4 regions of the Bacillus sp. SRL543 genome follow, and region 3 is predicted to be linked to each of the others. Evidence: riboswitches for the same ligand, from Rfam matches in the RefSeq annotation. Region 3 holds a riboswitch; each other region holds the start of a gene.
The links. A riboswitch is a leader RNA that binds a small molecule or an ion and turns the genes downstream of it on or off. The one in region 3 is predicted to bind thiamine pyrophosphate.
Positions count from the first base shown of each region.

Region 1: another riboswitch for thiamine pyrophosphate. It lies ahead of thiC (phosphomethylpyrimidine synthase ThiC); the one in region 3 lies ahead of thiT (energy-coupled thiamine transporter ThiT).
Region 2: another riboswitch for thiamine pyrophosphate. It lies ahead of thiW (energy coupling factor transporter S component ThiW); the one in region 3 lies ahead of thiT (energy-coupled thiamine transporter ThiT).
Region 4: another riboswitch for thiamine pyrophosphate. It lies ahead of AC4E8B_RS08340 (ABC transporter substrate-binding protein); the one in region 3 lies ahead of thiT (energy-coupled thiamine transporter ThiT).

Region 1 is NZ_OZ481794.1:1,351,071-1,356,436, forward strand. Features, by position in the region: gene AC4E8B_RS06955 (ABC transporter permease) at 1-985, shown strand, start outside; gene AC4E8B_RS06960 (LysE family transporter) at 1,287-1,919, opposite strand; TPP riboswitch at 2,098-2,212, shown strand; TPP riboswitch at 2,434-2,534, shown strand; gene thiC (phosphomethylpyrimidine synthase ThiC) at 2,586-4,349, shown strand; gene AC4E8B_RS06970 (hypothetical protein) at 4,571-4,765, opposite strand; gene AC4E8B_RS06975 (metallophosphoesterase family protein) at 4,905-5,366, shown strand, end outside.
Region 2 is NZ_OZ481794.1:2,807,980-2,813,345, forward strand. Features, by position in the region: gene AC4E8B_RS14345 (LuxE/PaaK family acyltransferase) at 1-575, opposite strand, end outside; gene AC4E8B_RS14350 (uracil-xanthine permease family protein) at 538-1,893, opposite strand; gene thiW (energy coupling factor transporter S component ThiW) at 1,906-2,412, opposite strand; TPP riboswitch at 2,487-2,597, opposite strand; TPP riboswitch at 2,828-2,938, opposite strand; gene AC4E8B_RS14360 (DedA family protein) at 2,995-3,600, opposite strand; gene AC4E8B_RS14365 (hypothetical protein) at 3,829-4,089, shown strand; gene AC4E8B_RS14370 (manganese catalase) at 4,179-5,024, opposite strand; gene asnA (aspartate--ammonia ligase) at 5,226-5,366, shown strand, end outside.
Region 3 is NZ_OZ481794.1:2,495,083-2,500,448, reverse strand. Features, by position in the region: gene dnaN (DNA polymerase III subunit beta) at 1-933, shown strand, start outside; gene AC4E8B_RS12575 (helix-turn-helix transcriptional regulator) at 1,118-1,354, opposite strand; gene AC4E8B_RS12570 (hypothetical protein) at 1,486-1,710, opposite strand; gene AC4E8B_RS12565 (hypothetical protein) at 1,939-2,187, shown strand; TPP riboswitch at 2,268-2,366, shown strand; gene thiT (energy-coupled thiamine transporter ThiT) at 2,435-3,037, shown strand; gene AC4E8B_RS12555 (ABC transporter ATP-binding protein) at 3,337-4,443, shown strand; gene AC4E8B_RS12550 (ABC transporter permease) at 4,433-5,236, shown strand; gene AC4E8B_RS12545 (ABC transporter permease) at 5,238-5,366, shown strand, end outside.
Region 4 is NZ_OZ481794.1:1,634,100-1,639,465, reverse strand. Features, by position in the region: gene AC4E8B_RS08360 (NAD-dependent deacylase) at 1-273, opposite strand, end outside; gene AC4E8B_RS08355 (YkvA family protein) at 379-825, shown strand; gene AC4E8B_RS08350 (cell wall hydrolase) at 849-1,487, opposite strand; gene AC4E8B_RS08345 (hypothetical protein) at 1,484-1,633, opposite strand; TPP riboswitch at 1,722-1,830, shown strand; gene AC4E8B_RS08340 (ABC transporter substrate-binding protein) at 1,991-2,989, shown strand; gene AC4E8B_RS08335 (thiamine-binding protein) at 3,001-3,291, shown strand; gene AC4E8B_RS08330 (ABC transporter permease) at 3,288-4,052, shown strand; gene AC4E8B_RS08325 (ABC transporter ATP-binding protein) at 4,049-4,795, shown strand; gene AC4E8B_RS08320 (TatD family hydrolase) at 4,792-5,366, shown strand, end outside.

The sequences.
Region 1 (5,366 bases), 1.1 Mb from region 3:
CGAAGCAAAGGTTAAGGATGGCGATTATGCCGGACTGCTTACTCTTTCAGCTAATTCCGAAGAACTTCCTGCAGCTGAATACAAATCCCTCAGCCTCGCAGATACATCAGTATCAGGAGAATTGGAGGGAGCGCTTCAGCAGGTGAAGACAGGAATCGCGGCTTCGAAAATCAATCTGTCAGAGGCAGAGCTTGCCAGCCTCTATGAGCCTGTCAAGTTCCAGAGAGATGCGCTTGAAGAGAATGCCAAAACAGAAGAAGAGCTGACACAGGCAAGAGGCCTTGTGTATGTGCTGCTGTTCATCATTTATTTTGCCGTCATTATGTATTCAAGCATGATTGCAATGGAGGTAGCTACGGAAAAATCTTCGCGTGTTATGGAGATTTTGATTTCAAGCGTCTCTCCGATCAAGCAGATGTTTGCAAAGATTCTAGGGATTGCCTTGCTTAGCCTGACGCAGCTGTCGGTTTTGCTGGCAGTAGGCTACTTTTTTGTAAAGCGGAATCTGGAGTCGATGCAGGGAGGCTTCTTCGAATTCTTCGGATTCGGTGATATCCCGGCGGCCACCATCATTTATGCTGTTGTGTTTTTTATCCTCGGATATCTTCTATATGCAACACTTGCAGCCTTCCTTGGCTCGCTTGTCAGCAGGATCGAGGATGTACAGCAGATGATCATGCCGATGACCATGCTCGTTGTAGCAGGCTTCATGATTGCGATCATCGGGCTGTCACAGCCGGAAAAAGCATTCGTGACCATCAGTTCCTATATCCCGTTTTTTACTCCGATGCTGATGTTCATGCGGGTAGGCATGCTGACCCTGCCGGTCTGGGAGCCGATAGCCGGAATCGCTATCCTTGCCGTCTCCATCCTGCTGCTCTCAATATTTGGAGCAAGGGTATACAAGGGCGGAGTGCTTATGTATGGAAAATCCAATTCCTTCAAGGATATTAAAAAAGCTTTGCAGCTGTCTAAGAATAAATAAGAAACAACGGAGTCGGTCTTTCAAACCCGAAAAGCTTTTGGAGTTTGTCTGGCAGTATTGTTTTTGAAACCTTTGGAACAGCAACACTAAGTATTTAAGCCTGTTGATTGGAGTGCAGGGCACGCAGACTCCTGCGGGAAATAGCGGCAAGGCTGAGACCCCGCAACGCGCAGCGTGAGGAGGCTCAGCGTCGCCCCGCGGAAAGCGAAGTGCCTGGAACGCAAATCAACAGCCCCTTTTATAGGCAGATAGAAAAGACTGCAGACAAACTCGAATTATATCGGGTTCGTCTGCAGTTTTTTTATCCAAACAAAGAGACAATCCCCTGATACGCAAAATAGATTCCAAAGAGAATAAGCGACAGTCCTGAAAGCATGCTAATGATGATGATCGCTTTTGAGGTCAGGAACCGCCTGAAGCCGCTTGTCAGGCCCGCCACAAAAATATCCCAAAGGGCGAGTCCGATAAAAATCATGCAGCTGTAAACGAGAAGCTGGCCTGTCCCAAAGGAAGAGGCTGTTTTGGCCAGGACCGATCCGTAAATCCCCAGCCAAAACAAAATCGACAGCGGGCTTGAAACCGACATGATGAATCCGGTGAAAAAGCATTTGAGCAGCGATTCTTTGCTCCGTATGTAAGTGACAGATATTTTATTGGCATTCATCATGCCTTCGATTCCGGAATAAAGAAGAATAAAACCGCCGAACAGCCACAGGAAGGTTTGAATCATAGGGGAGTCAAGGAATTGCACGAGTCCGAGATAGACGATCAGCATATAAACCCCGTCAGCGATCATCGATCCCGCGCCTACAATCCATGCGTGCCAAAATCCGTTTTTCAGCCCCTTTTCCAGCCTGACAGCATTGACAGGGCCGATCGGCGCCGCCAGTGAAAGTCCTAAAACGATATAGCTGATATATATTCCAATGCTCAATGATATCACTCGCCTATTCAAGGATTAGCCCGGAAGGACTTGTACAATTTTATGCAGCAAACACAGAGGGTAGGACGCAAATCTTAAAATCTCCAGCTTTGTGTTTTTGGAATAATATGAAAATAGTCTGTTTTCTTCCTTGATGGCATATGGTATAGTAGCTTATGAAAATAGCATATTTTGGCACTGGGGGTGCCGGTAGAGGCCGGCTGAGAGTAAGACCCGTTCTAGTCTTTGACCCTTTTAAACCTGATCTGGTTCGTACCAGCGGAGGGAAGTGTAGATGGCTTTTATTTGTCATACATACGCGGATTCCTTTTGCAGGAGTCCGCTTTTTAGCTTCTGCAGCAAGAAAGATGCGGCAGCTGTATGCCATTTTTTGGCCTGGCATGCCCCCGGTGCAATATGCAAGGGGGTTTTTTGCTGTGAAAAAATAAACGCATGAAAAAATGGTGTGCAGTTAACTTGATGTTTTCATTTTGGAAAAATGCAAGAAAGTTTTCTATTACATTTTATTCACTGCTGGGGGAGCTTTATAGGCTGAGAAAGGAATATCCTAAACCCTTGGAACCTGATCTGATTAATGTCAGCGTAGGGAAGCAGCCGGTATGGCCTGCTTCCTCCGTAAAAAACTGCCTTAGGCAAAAAGTTGGAGGAGGAAGAAGTATGAAAAATTTATATGAAATGAATAGACTGTTTTTTTCAGGAAGCCGGAAAGTATATGTAAAAGGCATCAGGGACGATATAAAGGTCCCGGTCAGGGAAATAATCCAGGAAAGCACGAGGACTGCTATCGGAACAGAGGACAACCCGCCTGTTTGTGTATATGACACGAGCGGCCCTTATTCTGATCCTGATTTTGAGATTGATATAACGAAAGGTTTGCCCCGGATAAGGGAAGGCTGGATTGAGGAGCGGAAGGATGCGGAAGCTTATCAAGGCAGAGTACAGAAGCCGGAGGATAACGGGCTTCAGGCTGGGTCTACAGTTTCTTTGGCAGATATTTTTCCAAATAAAGCATCCTTGCCGCTCAAGGCAAAAGAAGGCCGGAATGTGACTCAGCTGCATTATGCCCGGAAAGGTGTCATTACACCTGAAATGGAGTTCATCGCCATCAGGGAAAATCTGGATCCGGAATTCGTCAGGAGCGAGGTGGCAAGCGGAAGGGCGATTATTCCTGCCAATATCAATCACCCGGAAGCTGAACCGATGATCATCGGACGCCATTTTCATGTGAAGGTCAACGCGAATATCGGCAATTCGGCTGTTTCTTCCTCCATCGCGGAAGAAGTGGAGAAAATGACCTGGGCAGTGCACTGGGGGGCAGATACAATTATGGATCTTTCCACCGGAAGGAACATCCATGAAACCCGTGAATGGGTCATCCGCAATTCTCCAGTTCCTGTCGGGACTGTACCGATTTATCAGGCACTTGAAAAAGTGAAGGGGATTGCCGGGGATCTGACCTGGGACATATACAGAGATACCTTGATAGAGCAGGCTGAACAGGGAGTGGATTATTTTACAATCCATGCGGGGGTGCTGCTCCGCTATATTCAGCTGACTGCCGAAAGGACGACAGGTATTGTATCCAGGGGAGGGTCGATCATGGCCCAATGGTGCCTTCAGCATCATAAAGAGAATTTCCTGTATACACATTTTGAGGAAATTTGTGAAATTTTAAAAGCTTACGATATTTCCATTTCTCTCGGAGATGGGCTGCGTCCAGGTTCTATAGCAGATGCGAATGATGAGGCTCAATTTGCGGAGCTTGAAACGCTCGGAGAGCTAACGGAAATAGCCTGGAAGCATGATGTCCAGGTAATGATTGAGGGGCCGGGGCATGTTCCGATGCATAAGATCAAAGAAAATGTAGATAAGCAGATGGAAATTTGCAAGGAGGCGCCATTTTATACGCTTGGACCACTCACGACAGATATTGCCCCGGGATATGATCATATTACATCTGCAATAGGAGCAGCGATGATCGGATGGTTTGGCACTAGCATGCTTTGTTATGTTACGCCGAAGGAGCATCTTGGACTTCCGGATAAAAATGATGTCCGGGAAGGGGTCATAGCTTATAAAATTGCAGCTCATGCCGCAGATCTTGCCAAAGGCCATCCTGGTGCCCAGGTTCGGGACAATGCATTGTCAAAGGCCAGGTTCGATTTCAGGTGGAACGACCAGTTCAATTTATCCCTGGATCCTGAGCGGGCGCGGGCATACCATGATGAAACCCTGCCGGCTGAGGGGGCAAAAACCGCCCATTTCTGTTCTATGTGCGGCCCTAAATTTTGTTCTATGCGCATTTCCCAGGATATCCGCCAGATGGCCAAAGATCAGGGGAAAACTGTTTCAGAGGCGATTGAGGATGCAATGAAGCAAAAAGCCGGGGAGTTTGCCAGCCGTGGCTCATCCATCTATTGAACATAGAAGAAATACTGTAGTTTGGAAATTGGAAGAGCAGATCCTCTACATGCAGCAAAAGATCCGGGGGCTGGAAAAGCAAATTTCGGAGATACAGAGAAGCTGCTCCCATATCTATTATGAGGCAGATGGATACAGGACCTGCACAAAATGCCTGAAAAGCGAATCGGTCCACTATTAATAAGACAAAGGCTTGCCAGGATATTCCGGCAAGCCTTTAACTATTCGCGGGACTGATTTGCCATCTGCCTTTTTATGCTGCCGTAAGTAGACAAATAAACGATGCCGATGCTCCATGCAGCAGCGGCCATGAACTTCCAGTTGCCTGTCAGAACTGAAATGATGATGAACAATAGAAACAGGGCAGCAGAAATATACTTGAGTCTATTAAGGGCCAATTCAGGATTTTTATACATTTTATTCACTCCTAAGGTTATTTACTTCTTATACTTACCGATGGTGGAAAAAGTTCAAAGCTGATAACTTTTTATAGAGGAACGTGCATTCGCTTTTTCTAGGTGATAAAATAGGAGAAAAGCGCTGAAAGGGAACATTATGAAGGAAATTACATTTATTCATGCAGCAGACCTGCATCTGGACAGCCCTATGCTCGGGCTTTCCACCCTGCAGGATGATTTATTCGATAAAATCAAAGAAAGCACATTTGCCGCTTTGAAAAATATAGTGGATGCTGCCCTTGCAAGGAAGGTGGACTTTGTTATTCTGGCCGGAGATCTGTTTGACGGTGAAGACAGGAGTATAAAGGCACAGGCTAGGCTGCGAAAGGAAATGAACCGCCTTGCGGAAAAGAATATACCTGTTTACGCAGTCCATGGCAATCATGACCACTTTGAAGGAAGCTGGTCCCATATCAGCCTCCCGGACAATGTACATATTTTTCCGCACCAGCCAAGTGAGGCATGCTTTACAGCCTCCAATGGCACAACTGTCAGCCTGCATGGCTTCAGCTATCCGAGGAGGCATGTTACAGAAAGAATGATCGGCCAGTATCCCGTT
Region 2 (5,366 bases), 310 kb from region 3:
AGGACAGGCTCTCCCCTTTCTGCCAACCGTCCCAGCGACTCTGCTGCTCCTTGAAAATCAAGGGACTCTCCATTGTGGAAGAAGCGGCTGTACTCATTGCCATAATAAAAGACAGCATTCGTAAGGTAGCGGGAAAGAGAAGAATTTTTGTTATAATCGTCTGATGGAGACAGCACTAAAATGGCTATCTTTTCCCGGTCCGGCAATACGAAGCTTTTGAAAGGGACTTTCATTGACAGGTCCCATACAGACAAATCAGGATGAATGTTCTTTCCCTTTGCATCAGGATCGGTCGTTCCGCTGGTCATAAAAACAGCTTCCGCTTTTTCAGCGGGTTCGCAGGTTAATGTCAGTTCTTTGAAGCCCTGCACCGGCATCGGCGGAATTTCTTCCCATGTTTGCACTGTTGCAGGAGTCTTTCTCTGTGCCTGGCAAAACTTTTTATAGAAAATGTTATTTTCAAACTGGTGGCGGAACAGCTTAAGCGCCAGCCGGCCAAAAGCCTCATCAGAATTTTTTCCAGCTTCGATAAAATCTTTAATTTCCGCTGTCAATAGGATCGATTCTTCTTTCATGATTTACCGCTCCTTTCATAAACCAATTAGGGATATTGACTAGAATCAGCTGCAGAAAGATGCTTGTAAATGCTCCAATCAAGATGCTGTTAGTCAGGAATGTTCCCGCTATCCCTGTTGCGTTCACAGCATAAGCCGGCAGAGAAATGGCCAGCAGCATGGAAAGCCCGACAATCATAAAGTTGACTTGCGTGCCTTCTGCCCTTGCAAGGATTGAAATGCCAGTAAATACAAGTGTGGCGGCAGCCGGCAGGAAGATTCCCCCGACAACCGGGGCAGGCGTCAAAGCCAGCAGCGCTCCCGCTTTCGGCACCAGGCCAAGCACAAGAAAGATAACAGCAGCAGCCATGACCGGGTATCTTGAACCGACACCGGTTAAGCGCAGCAGGCCGACATTCTGCGCATATGCGGTCGTCGGAAATCCTCCGATTAAGGCAGACACAAAGGACCCTGCCGATTCTCCGGCAAATCCGCCGCGGATTCTTTTGGCCGTCAGCTCGGTCTTCAGCATGGCAGAAGAAGCCTGATACACACCCATTGCTTCAATAACGGCCACAAGATAAGCGATGAAAAAGGTCAGGAATGCTCCCCATTCAAAGGTAAGCCCATACGGCAGCAAATGCGGAAGCCCGAACCAGGCACTTTCCGATATCATGGAAAAGTCTGTTTTTCCAAGTGAAAAAGCGAGAATATCACCTGCAATCAGAGCAATCAAAAATGAAAAAGACTTCCAGATGCCCTTTCCGAACAATGACAGGCCAAGGACAATCACAGCCGTCGTGACCGATAATAATAGAGTGGATGGACTGGCAAAGCCCTCATCACCCGGCGAGCCTCCAAGAAATTCATGCAAAGTAAATCCAGCGAGAGAAATCCCGACCAAGAAAATGACGGTCCCCGATATGACTGGCGTAAATAAAGCCTTCAATCGGCCAATTACCCCGGTTATCGACAAAAGGAATACAATCGCTGCACTGACTAAGATTCCGCCAGTTGCTGCAGCCAGCCCGTTAGCTTTTCCTGCAGAGATCATGATTGCATCAAATGCAGCTGACGGCCCCTGGATGATCGGGAGGCGGACAAGCTTTGTCGCCTGTATGAAGGTGATAATCCCGGCGGCAATAAAAATGCTGTTCACCATATTGGCTGACAATGCAAACGGCAGGCCGATCATAGCTGCCACAAAGATCGGATCAAGCCAGACATTCGACACAAATACATGCTGAAGGCCGTATAAAACGGTCTTTCCCGGCGGCAGCTTTTCTTCCAGCCCTATCAATATCTCATTTTGGCCGGTTTCTGTTTTTATTTCGTCCATCTTCTATTTCCCTCATCTCTTATATTGATAGAATTCAAAAATTGGCGTCCGCTTTTTTGCAAGTATGGCCAAAATGATGATCCCGAGAAGAGCTCCGGCCATCGAACTGAAGATAAAGAGCGGGATAAAGCCGAACAGTGTGGCTTTCTGCCCCAATATCAATGTGGCGATTGGATATGACAGCAGCGCCCCGATTATGCCGGTGCCGATCACTTCCCCGGTGAAGGCCATTGACAGCTTTCTTGTCCTGCTGTACAAAAGTGCTGCAAGCAGGGCTCCGGCCATACTGCCGGGAAAAGCAAAAACCGAGCCGGTTCCCATCAGATTCCTGAGGAGCGAAATGCATAATGCCTGCGCCACTGCGTAATAGGGTCCAAGTAATACCGCTGACAGCACATTCAGCAGATGCTGGACCGGGAATAATTTTGTAAAGCCAAGCGGAATATACAGCATGCTGCTTGACAGCGTCCCCACTGCAGCCATCATCGCTGCCATTGTTAATTTCCGTGTTTTCCCCATAAAAAAATCCCTCCATGCTAATTTGCACTGAGGGAATGGAAGGTTCAGGAAGCACAGGCCGGTTTTTTGCAGCCGGCATAGATCCCGCACTTCCCTCCGCCGGCATGACCCGGATCAGGTATAAGGGTTAGGGCCGTAACAGGCCCAATCTCAGCCGGACTCCTCCGGCTCCCCCAGTGCTTTATGTATTAAGTTGACTTGGATATGCCGCTGTTCGGGCCTTTTAAAGGCATCAGCCGGAAGGTCTAAAATTATTGCCGCTAAAGCAGCTATACATTTGTATACCAGGCAAACTTCGTATTTTATCAGCAAAAAACAGTTTCTCCTGATAGTTTTAAAAATCCCATCCAGCTTTGTTAACAAAAAAGCCTGACCCCATATGACAGGACCAGGCTTTTACATACATAAAAAAGTAATGTTGCTCAATCTACTTTCCTACGCTGGCATGATCCAGTTCAGGTCCAAAGGGTTAAAAAACAACGGTTTTTCTCTCAGCCCGCCTGTGCGGACACCCCTAGCAGTCACACTATATCCAATTAAGAATCATCATAGCTTTGTTCCTGACAAATGTAAAGACAATATTTACTTCTTCCTTCGCCTGAACCAAAAGACAGCTGCACCTATAATGGCTAAGGCAATCAGCATATACACCATATTTGAGTATATATCAAAATACTTGACAGCCGTCTCCCAGGAATCTCCGAAGGCAGCTCCTATATTGACGAGGATGGTGTTCCAGGTGAGTGTGCCGATGACCGTAAATAGCAGATACAGCGGGAAATTCATTTTCGCCATCCCGGCAGGAATGGAAATAAGGCTTCTTATCAGCGGCACCATCCTGCAGATCAGGATTGTCCAATAGCCATATTGGTCAAACCATCCAAAGGCTTTATCAATATCTGCTTTTTTCAGGCGGAGGATGCCTCCCCATCTTTCTATGATTCTCTCAAGCCTGTCTCTGGTCAGGGAAAGGCCCGCCCAGTAAAGCAAAGCCGCTCCTGCCGTCGAACCGAGGGTTGCCGCTGCAATCGTCCCGAAAACAGTAATATTTGTTTGAGCGGTCATAAAGCCGCCAAAAGTCAAAATGACTTCAGACGGTATCGGGGGAAATATGTTCTCAAGCGCAATCAGCAGAAAAATTCCTGTATAGCCAAATTGTTCAATAATCTCTTTTATCCAGTTCTCCATAATACCTCCCAAGATGCAAAAAGCCTTACAGATAATTAACGATAAATTTTAATGCTTACCCTTCTGAGGGCAAAGTAGATTTTTGATAGTTTCATGCAAATACAGATGAAATTAGAATAGCTTATCCTTGTTAAAAATTAAACAAATAACATGCCACAGCCAAAAAACAGGAACATTTGTTCCTTTTCAACATATAATGTATGTAAATTCTTTTAGAGGAGGATGCGCATGGAAGCGACCCCTGCTCCATTTGCCTGTATGGCACGGTATCTTCTGGAGGATGAGGCAGCCGCTGCAGAATTATGGAAAAAAGTCCTTCTCGCTGCCAAAAGGAACGGAATTGGAAATGATCCGAGCATCATAGTGCCTGCTGCCGTGGAATCACTGCGTGTTTTGATGAGGAAAATGAAATCAGGTGAACCGGCAAGAAATCCTGCTGCTTATTTTTACGCGGTCATGGACCGGAAGCTAAAGCACATTTTTAATTGAATTCACCTGTATCTCAAACAATCACCCTGAAATATTCTGCAATCAGCAAAAATCCGCCCTCATCTGAAGGCGGATTTTTCTTAGCAGCATTAAAATTGGGAAGGAGGCGGTGTCTGTCCCGCAGGCATAGTTCCATGAATGTAAATCGGACCTGGAGCAAGCACTGGAATCTGCCCCATCGGCTCGGGGTTTTCAATGTATTCAAACTGCCCTTGTCCATCCATGCTCGGCCCCTTTGCCCAGCGGCCTTCTGCACTGTCTGTCCCCTTGGAGCAGTTAAGGAATGAATAAGATACTTCCTGCTTCTCCTGCTGGCGGTTGAATGTGCCAGGCACTACCTTGCCATCCCGCGCTTCAAGCTCAGAGATTGCTGCGAGCCATTGATTCTGGTGCATAGTGTCACGGGCAATCAGGAAGGATAACATGTCCCTTACGCCGCGGTCCTCTGTTATTTCATAAAGTCTGACTGCCTGAAGGCGCCCTTGTGATTCAGCATTGAGATTTGCACGGAAGTCAGCCAGCAGGTTCCCGCTCGCCACTGTATAGCGGGCTGTCCACGGATATCCCATGCTGTCGTCCGGCTTCGCACCAAGTCCAGAAACAATCGCATGCTGCACATTCATTCCGCCCATTGCAGCCCTGATGATTGGATCCTGTGCTGCTTCTTCCTGTTCTCTGACAGGGGCTTTATCGAGCAGCTGAGCGATCATGGTTGACAGCATTTCGACATGGGCGATTTCCTCAGTTCCGATATCAAGCAGCATATCACGGTATTTTTGTTCAGCCCGGCAATTCCATCCCTGGAAAAGGTATTGGATCATGACACTGATTTCACCGAATTGTCCTCCGAGGATTTCCTGGAGCTTTCTCGCATAGACCGCATCCGGCCGGTCAGGCTTTGCATTATACTGAAGCTCTTTAACATGATAGAACATACTGATCACCTCTCTTTTAGTATCAAGGATAGCTTTACCAACTGATCGGGAAACATTCTTAAAAAAAATTTATCACAGCAAAAAAAATATGAATGACTGTAAAACATTAAAGTGGTACTGGAACAATCAAAATTAACCTGGCATAAAGTATGAAGCAGCCTATATACATGGCAAGAAAGGTGAAACGGAGGTGCCTGCAGCATGAATAACCGACAGCTTGTTCCGGATTTATATGCGCCAGTTTTGAATTTGATTGACACTGAAAAGGCAATGAAGAGGGTGAAAGAGTGTTTTGAGAAAGAGCTCTCTGAAAGGCTGAATCTGATAAAGGTATCAGCCCCG
Region 3 (5,366 bases):
TCTGAAGTGATCAGAAAAATGCCTGGCCGTTTAAGCATCAAAGCAGGAACTTCTTCTAAAATTTTCATCAGCTCACTTGACGAACCGATTTCTGCAGCGATTGCAGGGTACTCAACAGACCAGGGACATAAATTTACTCATGGAGAGTTTTCTTATACTTATACAATGGAAACAGCTGACCTTGCTGCAGGGCTCAGGAACACGGCTGCTTCTGCGGCAAAAACGAGCTCAAGACCTATTCTGGAAGGAGTCAACCTGGCCTTTGATGAAAATGGATTGACGTTTACCGCGACCGATTCAAGCAGGCTTGCCATGTGGAAAACAGCAGTACCCGCGGGGTTCAGCCAATCTATCACTCTGCCGGCCAGGAATGCAGCAGAACTGCTTAAACTGATTGGAAAGTCATCAGGCGGGGAAACAGAGATCTTACTATCAGAATCTCAAGCTGCTTTTGCAACATCATCTTTCCGGTTTTGCTCTTCACTTTTAACAGGCAGATTCCCTTCCTCAGAGAGGCTTCAGCCTGAAGGATGTAAAACCGAATTTGTCATCAGCAAAAAGCATCTGCTCAAAGGAGCAGAGCGGGCAGCAATATTTGCTGGCGGGAAAAACAGCCCTCTTGTATCCATTTTTGTACAAGATGAGAGCTCTATTATTCTGTCTTCCCCAATGACCGAAACAGGCAGGATAGAAGAAGTGCAGAAACTGCAAAGCTTCAGCGGAGAAATACAGACTTTGGCCGTCTTAAACGGAAGCTATCTGGCGGATGCCCTGAAAGGCACCGAATCAGAATTTATTAAAATAAGGCTGTACGGCCCGATGAAGCCAATTCTTATTTCTCCGGCCGGGGAGGGAAACTATCTTCATTTCATTTCTCCTGTACGGACTCCTCCCGGCATGTTCATTGCTCCAAAGGGAACAGCAAACCTGTGACAGAAGGAAAAGAGCAGTGCGAATTAAAGTTATGAAAAGGTTCTTTATTGGGCTATCAATAGATGGGTGTATCAGCAGGGGTATTTCCAAGGCCGGATGCCGGAGTTATCTGGAAAGCTGCCTTGAGAACGGCAAAGCGGGGAGGGGGAAGCAGGAGGTCGTTTTTTTCCTCCCATCCAGGCTGTTAGCTGAAAGGAGGCATGCCCCGGCCGATTTCCTTTATGATGCTGGTAATGGATTCTATATCCTGTGCTTCAAGCCCAAACGCATTTTTAATCTTTTTTTCAACATTGTCGGAAACATTTCGTTTTCCTATTTCAATCAGAGCAATCAGCGAAAAGCTGCAGTTGATCATTTTGGCAAATTCGCGCTGTGAAAGATTATAATTCTTTCTGATAAATTTAATAATTTCTTTATCCACAGATAGATCTCCTTTTTTCTTTTATTTTCATATTATAAAAGAAAGTGAAGAACTTCACTAGTGAAATATCAAAATAAAAGAAGGAAGGAGAAGAAAAAAACGGCTTTTTAGCCAACCTGCTGTTTGCCGGATTAATTTTTGAGGGGGATGCGGGTATAAACAAACCATCTGTTCAGAAACTCGACTTTCAGCTTCTCGCCGGGCTTTAATTTTTCACTGTCATTGACTACAACCAGCTTTTGCCCTTCCAATTCTACTGTTTTTTCATCCACCGCATTTGCGATATAAACTTTAAAAATGACTTTATTGAACCAATATGGATTCAGCCTGCCTTTGATATCCAGAATATGCTTCATTTTTCATTCCTCCTTTCTCTCATCATGGATACTTAGAATATATTTTTGAAAATTTAAATATTTATTGCTGAGAAACATCTTATTATATAAATACCCTGATCGAGAACATAAAAACCACAAAACGCTGATCTATTGAATGGAACGCATGTTCTGGAATATACTTATAACTAAGCAGGAAGGAAAGAAATGCGCCTGCCAAAGTAAAATAATGCATAAAGGAAGGGTAAAATGAGAAAATGCCTTTACTGCCAGGCCGCTGGGAATCTTATCCCCCTGAAGGAATGGAACAGAGACCGGACTGCCTACTATTGCAGAAAGCATTATGACCAGGTGCTTATATTCCAGGAAAGGGAACAAAGGGATTTTTTCGACTATTTCAGCCGCCATCCAAAGCTGCTGGAGTATCTTAGCAACAAAAGCCTCCAGCTTTTCGAAAGTCTCGAAAAAAAATACAGTAAGGGGGAACCGCAGTCATAAACATTCTGATTTTATTAAAAATTGCTCTTCACCTCGCAGGATGAATGAGATATAATGCAATATAGTACTAATTACATAACGTAAACCACAAGGGGAGCGAAATGCTGAGAGTGAACTTTTGTTCTGACCCTTTGAACCTGTTAGATAATTCTAGCGCAGGGATGTGGATGGATGGGCCTATGCCCGAATCCTGAACAGTTCTCCCTTGAGGTATGCGTTAATACAGACAAAAGGGGAGAATTTTTTTATGAAAAAGCTAGGGCTTATTGGCTTGATTGAAGCATCCTTTTTTGCGGCATTTGCCGTTATCCTTGATCTGCTTCCTTCTATTAAATTGACGCCGGCCATATCCATTTCCATTGCTATGGTGCCGATCTTCATTCTTTCAATGCGGTGGGGCTGGAAAGCCGGTTTTATCTCTGGTTTTGCATGGGGTATCCTTCAGATCGTCATGGGGGATGCATGGATGGTTAATCCGCTGCAGACATTCATAGAGTATTTCATTGCTTTTGCTTTTATCGGCTGTGCCGGCTTCCTGGCGCTCAGCGTCCAAAAAAACCTGGCGGAAGGAAAGAAGGGAAAAGCTCTGGGCTGGGCAGCAGCCGCGATTTTCCTTGGCAGTGCGGGAAGATATTTCTGGCACTTTCTTGCCGGCATGATCTTCTTCGGCAGCTATGCACCCGATGGCATGTCTCCTTTTGTATATTCCCTGATGGTCAATGGAATTACAATGCTTGGTTCCGCTTTCTTATGTACAGCCGTTTTATGGCTCCTGCTATCTGCTGCCCCGCGACTGGTACAGAGGGAACAGAGCTATTCTGCTTCAGAGTCTCAGAAACTGGCCAACTAGTATCCATGTTGTAAAGCACTCCCTTCCGGCGAATGAGCCTGAAGGGAGTGCTTTTGTTATTGCTGTGCTGAAATGCGAGTGAAACAAAGTTTGAATTGCATGAGTCCAAATCAGCAAGGAACACTAACAGAACGTTGTTTTTTTTAACGGGAAATTGAAGAGAATTGCGGAAAAAAGCTTTCATTCGACAAATTATGGTATATAATAAGTTACGCTATTATACTAAAGTGATAAACTGGCCAATGAGGCATAACAAACTAGACGGTACGTCGACGATAAATATAGTAAAGGAGATTATAATGACAGATAAGTTTATTATCCGCTTTGATAATGTTACAAAACAATATGACAATGACAGTCCGGTACTTGACGGTGTCAGCTTTGACATAGAGAGGGGAAAGTTCTACACGCTTCTCGGCCCTTCAGGCTGCGGAAAAACGACGATCCTGCGTCTTATCGCAGGATTTATTGAGCCATCAGAAGGCACCATTTTCTTCAATGGGCAAAAAATCAATAAAGTGCCTGCCAACAGGAGGCAGGTTAATACCGTATTCCAGGATTATGCGCTATTCCCCCATTTGAACGTATTTGAAAATGTGGCATTCGGATTGCGTATTAAAAAGATGAAAAATCAGGAAATTAATGAGCAAGTGAAAGAAGCGCTCAAATTCGTCAACCTCGAAGGCTATGAGCAGAGGGAAATCAAAGAGATGTCAGGCGGACAGAGGCAGCGTGTAGCAATTGCAAGGGCGATAGTCAACAAGCCTGAGGTCATCCTCCTTGATGAGCCTCTTTCTGCACTAGACCTGAAGCTGCGGACAGAAATGCAGTACGAGCTGCGTGAGCTGCAGAGAAGGCTTGGCATTACCTTTATCTTTGTAACGCACGACCAGGAGGAGGCTCTTGCCCTTTCTGATGAGATTTTCGTCCTGAATAAAGGCAGGATTGAACAGAGCGGAACGCCTACTGATATTTATGATGAGCCTGTCAACCGGTTTGTTGCGGACTTCATCGGTGAATCCAATATTGTCGGGGGAATCATGCTTACCGATTACCAGGTTGAATTTACAGGCAGAAAGTTCGAGTGTGTCGATGCCGGATTTGATCTGAATGAAAAGGTTGAGGTGGTTATCAGGCCGGAAGATATGGAAATCACACCGAGCGAGCAGGGCAAACTGCAGGTCCGGGTTGATTCGCAGCTTTTCAGAGGCGTCCATTACGAAATTTCATGCTTTGATAAGGATGGGAACGAATGGCTCGTCCATTCTACACGCAAGGCGAGGGTAGGGGATGAAATCGGCCTTCACTTTGATCCCGAAGCCATCCATGTCATGAGGCCGGGAGAATCTGAGGAAGAATTTGACCGCAGGCTGGAGGCTTATCAAGAGGAAAGCTATGAGAAATAATCAGACACGCAACCTGTACCTGATCCCATATTTGCTATGGATCGTTTTATTTGTCGTTACCCCTTTGTTTTTGGTGCTGTATTATTCGTTTTTTGATATAGAAGGGCAGTTCACATTCGGGAACTACCAGAAATTCTTCACACCCGTTTACATGAAAATGACTTTGAGCTCTTTCTGGTATGCGTTCCTGATCACCGCCTTTTCTTTATTGATTGCCTATCCGACTGCCTATCTGCTGACAAAGACCAGGCATAAGCAGCTCTGGCTTCTGATGATCATCATTCCTTCCTGGATCAATCTGCTGCTCAAGGCTTATGCTTTTCTCGGCATCTTTGGGACTTACGGGGCAGCCAACAGCTTTCTTGAAGTAATCGGAATAGGTTCAAGGCAAATTCTGTTTACCGACTTCAGCTTTGTTTTTGTATCGGTATACATCTTCCTGCCTTTCATGATATTGCCGATTTTCAATTCGCTTAATGAACTGAATTCGTCACTCATCGATGCTTCCAATGATCTGGGGGCATCTTCTTGGACAACCTTTACCCGGGTCATTTTCCCGTTGACGCTTGATGGCGTTAAATCCGGCTGCCAGGTGGTTTTCATCCCTGCGCTTTCCTTGTTCATGCTTACCCGCCTGATTGCAGGGAACAGGGTCATCACCCTGGGCACAGCCATTGAACAGCATTTCCTCGTCACACAGGATTGGGGGATGGGCTCAACCATCGCTGTATTCCTGATCCTTACGATGGTGATCATCATGCTGCTGACCGGAAATCGCAGGAGGGGGGCTTAGCATGGGTAAATTATCTAAATGGTCATCACTTTATTTGATCCTTGTTTTTTTAGTTCTTTATGCGCCAATATTTTATCTAATGTTTTATTCTTTTAACAGCGGCGGGACGATGTCACATTTTGAAGGCTTT
Region 4 (5,366 bases), 860 kb from region 3:
TCGGATGATCCCTCTTCTTTCCCAGTCTGCCAGTATATAGTGTCCGGCATGGGGCTTGCATTCCTTCAGCCCCATGACTCTGCTGCGGTAAAATTCAATGAATTCATTGACATGTTGGTTGAGTGCTTCTGTACTGGCAATTCTCCCGTAATCCATCGTATTCGATAACCCGCTGCCTGCAGACCGGAAATCAGGCAGCCCGCTCTCCGTTGACATCCCTGCTCCCGTCAATATAACCGTATATCTTGACTCCTTCAGCCACTGTAAAAGCATATGGACACCTCTCTTTTTTTCCTATTATAAGCTTTTCGTGGGTTCAACCATCCGAAAATAGGATAAAAGAATAAAAAGAATTTCTTAACCGGAAGGATGTTATATATGAAAAATTTCAAAAAGGAAGATTACGAAAAGGAATATAAAAAATATGAGAGCCGCGCTGCCAAATACTTAAATGATCCGGGCAAGACAAGCGGACTTCTTTCCAAAGCAAGCAAAAAAGCCGATTCAAAGAAAAATGCCCTGTCTGAAGTATGGGACAAGCTGCAGCTCCTGTTTGAACTCATTAAAGCCTACACTAAAGGACAATATAAAGACATTTCTGCAAAAACAGCCGTTACAGTCATTGCGGGCATTCTCTATTTCGTATCTCCCCTGGATCTTGTCCCGGACTTTCTTGCCGGAATCGGCATATTGGATGATGCCGCGATCATCGGCTTCATTATCAAGCAGATCACAAATGAGCTTGAGAGATTTAAGCTCTGGAAAGAGAACCAGCCGGATCATATCATTGATATGGAAAAAGACAGCAAAAAAACTCTTGTATAGCCACAAGAGTTTTTTTCTTTTTCTTATTTCGCAAACCGGTGGTTGCCGATTTCTTTTGTAACGGCCCTAGTACGGAGCCATTTGCTGTTAGTTTTCGAAGGATTGAAGAAGAACAGGGATTCTCCATCTTTTCTCTCTTCTGTGAGGGCTTCCTGGACAGCTTTCTGTGAATCCTTCCCTGCCGGTTTATTGATCATCCCATTGTCCACAGGCTCAAACTGCCTGTCTTCGTATATAACTTCTTTGACTGTATCCGGAAATTTTTCATCCTTCATTCTATTGAGGACCACTTCAGCCACAGCAACTTTTCCGGCATGCGGCTCACCTTTGGCCTCGGCATGCACAAGCCTTGCCAAAAGGTCTTTTTCTCCTGTAGATAAACTAGTCTCTTCTTCTGTCTTTTTCTTCTTTTTCTTTGATGCAGACGGAATGATGAGCTTATCACCTGCGGAAATCTTTTCATCTTTTTTATAATTCGCCTTCTGTATTTCCTGCGCAGCAACACCAGATTGCTTGCTGAGCTTCGCAAGGGTATCCTCTTCTTTTACAGTATATATATCGACATGATCAATCGTTTTGGCAAATGCTTTTTTTCCGGGACTTTGGACAAGCTGGAATGAGATCAGCATGAATGCAGCTATCAGTAAGGCAAGATATTTCATTGCTTCTCCTCCATTCTTTCTTTTTTTAACATTCCTAACCCTATCACATATGCAGATTCAGTTCCAAACTTAAATCTTTCCATGGCAGCAGAGGGATATCCAGGGATAATCCCTAATTTTCCGGAAGGAAGCTGTTTCAATGCCATTGCAGAGAATATCTGTTATAATGGACCATAATTCCCGCCAAATGCGGGAGCTCTGACGGACCGGCTGCTTTATGCGGCTGTAAATAGGAGAGAATTGTGGGGGAACCGGGCGCGGTTGAGACTTTATTTTTACGATAAAGGACCCTTTGAACCTGATCTGGAGAGATGCCAGCGTAGGAAACATATTCTTAATCGGATGAATGTTTTTTATTGCGCACGGGTTCTGAATCCGGGCGCTTTTTGTTGTGCACCGGTACTTAAAGAAGCAGCATCTCAACCCGCGGCTGCCTTGATGATTTTTTGCCATTATCCGGCGGCTTTTTGGAATAATATTAGAAACAGCATGGAGGATTGATCATGAAGAAATGGATCAGCGCATTGTGCGCCATCTGGCTGCTTGCCGGCTGCACAGGCGGACAAACTGGGCAGGAAGAAAAGAAAACCAATGATAAACAGGATCTTGAAAAAATCACCGTTGTACTGGACTGGACGCCAAACACCAACCATACCGGACTGTATGCCGCAAAGGCTAAGGACTATTTCAAGGAAGCAGGCCTTGATGCCGAGATTATCATGCCTGGTGAAGCAGGAGCCGACCAGCTCGTCGCTTCCGGAAAGGCTGACTTTGGCGTCAGCTATCAGGAAAGCATCACGCAGGCCCGGGTGCAGGGTGTGCCGCTCGTTTCCGTCGCAGCTGTAATTCAGCACAATACATCCGGGTTTGCTTCCCCTGCGGCAAAGAATATCGATTCACCGGAGGATTTTGCCGGGAAGAAATATGGAGGCTGGGGATCGCCTGTTGAGGAATCCGTGATTTCCTCATTGATGAAACAGGAAAATGCAGATGTCTCTGATGTCTCTTTTATCAACATGGGAGATGCCGATTTTTTTACAGCTGTTAAAAGGGATATCGATTTTGCCTGGATCTATTATGGATGGACAGGCGTCGAGGCGGAGCTTCGCGGAGAAGATCTGAATATGGTCTACCTCACCGACTATTCCGATAAGCTCGATTACTATACACCTGTTCTGGCTACCAATGAAAAAATGATCAAAAACAGCCCTGATACTGTTAAAGCCTTTGTAAAAGCAGCATCACAGGGCTATCAGTTTGCGATCGCGAACCCGGAAGAAGCAGCCGATATCCTGCTTGAAGCTGCCCCTGATTTAGACGTCGAGCTGGTCAAGAAAAGCCAGGAGTGGCTGTCTCCAAAATATCAGGATGATGCTGAACAGTGGGGAGAACAAAGGTTAGAGGTTTGGGAAAATTATGCTCAATGGATGTATGAAAATAAATTGCTGGAAAGCGAACTGGACGCTGAAAAAGCTTTTACCAATGAATTTTTGCCAGAATAGGAGGAACCATAATGGCCAATACACTGATCAGCATTCAGATCATACCTAAAACAAAAAACGGGGAAGATGTTATCCCATATGTGGATGAAGCGATTAAAATCATCGCAGAATCCGGAGTCAAATATGAGGTCCATCCGCTGGAGACAACAATGGAAGGCGAGCTTGAAGAGCTATTCAGGATCATTGCAAGGATGAATGAAAGAATGATTGAAATGGGAAGCAAAAATGTCATCTCTCAGGTCAAAATCCTGTTTCAGCCTGATGGGATCACGATGGATGACCTGACGGATAAATACAAATGAAGAAAGTGGTTGTAAGAGGATGGAAGCCGGCAGCGGTTCTCCTCCTTTTGTTCATTATATGGGAAGCGGCGGTCAGGCTCGCTGAAGTCCCTGCCTGGCTCCTGCCGCCCCCCTCTGATATCATGGCAGAATCTGCGGAAAGCTGGGCCCGTTTTTCAGGCCACCTGGCATCAACAGTGCTTTTATCACTGTCCGGCTTTGCATTGGGGACTGTTTTCGGGCTCACTGCCGCCATCTTCCTCCACCGCCTGCCGGCTTTAAGGGAATCTGTATACCCATTGCTGATACTCTCCCAGAATGTGCCCGTCATCGTCCTTGCCCCTCTCCTTGTCATCTGGTTCGGATTTGGACTGCTGCCGAAATTCATTGTCATTATTCTTGTCTGTTTTTTTCCAATCACAGTGGCAGCTTTGGACGGCTTCAGGCAGATTCCGGCCGAGCTTAAGCATTATATGGCCATGTCAGGCGCCACCAAAAGGCAGCTGTTCTGGAAGCTGGAGTGGCCCGGCTCCCTTCCCTCGCTATTTTCAGGGCTGAAAATCTCGGCCACATACAGCGTAATGGGCGCTGTCATTTCCGAATGGCTCGGTGCGGAAAAAGGGATAGGCGTTTTTATGACCCTGGCCTCATCCTCCTTCCGGACAGACCGGGTTTTTGTTGCCATCTTTGCCATCATGATCTTAAGCCTGATTTTCTTCGGAGCAATCCTTTTGGCAGAGAGCCTGCTTTTAAAATGGAATAAAAAGGAGCAGATGAAATGAGCCTCCTCCAGCTGGAAAATATATCGAAATCTTTTGGGGAACAAGCTGTTCTCAGTAATTTAAGCCTTGAAGTCAATGAAGGGGAATTCGTTTCCCTTCTTGGGCCTTCGGGAAGCGGAAAAAGCACTATTTTTAATCTGATAGGAGGGCTGCTTCTCCCTGATAAAGGAAGCATCCAAATGAACGGCCAATCAATCACCGGCCAAAAAGGATTCATGAGTTATATGCCGCAGACCCCTTCCCTTCTTCCGTGGAGGACAGTTTTGCAAAATGTCCTTCTGGGACAGGAACTGACAGGCAGAACCGATAAAGAAAAAGCTATGGAAATGATCCATAAAGCAGGCCTCGGGCAATATATGCATGCCTATCCGCATGAATTGTCCGGCGGGATGAAGCAGCGCGCATCCTTCATCAGGGCACTGCTCAGCCCACAGGAGCTGCTTTGCCTGGATGAACCTTTTTCAGCACTGGATGAGCTGACCCGGCTTGATATGCAGAAATGGCTCCTGGCCATATGGGAGGAGCAGCGGCCAGCCATCATCTTTATTACTCACAACATAGAAGAAGCTCTTTTTCTGTCAGATCGCATCATTGTTTTATCAGAAAAGCCGGCCCATACAGCAGCTGAATTTAAGGTGCCTTTTTCCCGGCCAAGGATAGAAGAACTGTTTCTGGAAGAGGAATTTTTGGAATGGAAAAGAAAGGTCCATCATTCACTGCGGCCAAGGAGGGACAAAGGATGAACAAGATTATTGACAGCCATATCCACTTGGACCGCTATGCTGATCAGGATATTGCTAATATTTGCAGCATCCCGGAGCTCGACTCACTCGTAACTGTCTCGTGGGATCTCAGCTCCTGCAAAAAGAACCTGCACCTTGCAGAGAGGTTTCCAAAGGTAAAGCCGGCTTTTGGGTACCACCCGGAACAGGTCCTCCCTTCTGAAGCAGAACTTGCTGATCTGATAAGCTGGATGGGGGATCATAAAGAAAATATGATAGCCATCGGAGAGGTCGGCCTTCCATACTATTTAAGGCAGGAACAGGGAGATTCCTTTATAGGTCCGGAGCCTTATCTCGAAATACTGGAGCTGTTTGTCCAGAAATCAAAAGAATGGCAGCTCCCCGTCATTCTCCATAGTATTTATGAAGATGCAGAAATAGTCTGCAGCCTGCTTGAAAAGTATTCTATCGAAAAAGCCCATTTTCATTGGTTCAAAGGCTCAGCCGCTGCGGCTGAACGGATGGCCGCGAATGGCTTCTTCATCTCAGTGACTCCCGATGTATTGTACGAAGAGGAGATCCAATCGCTTGT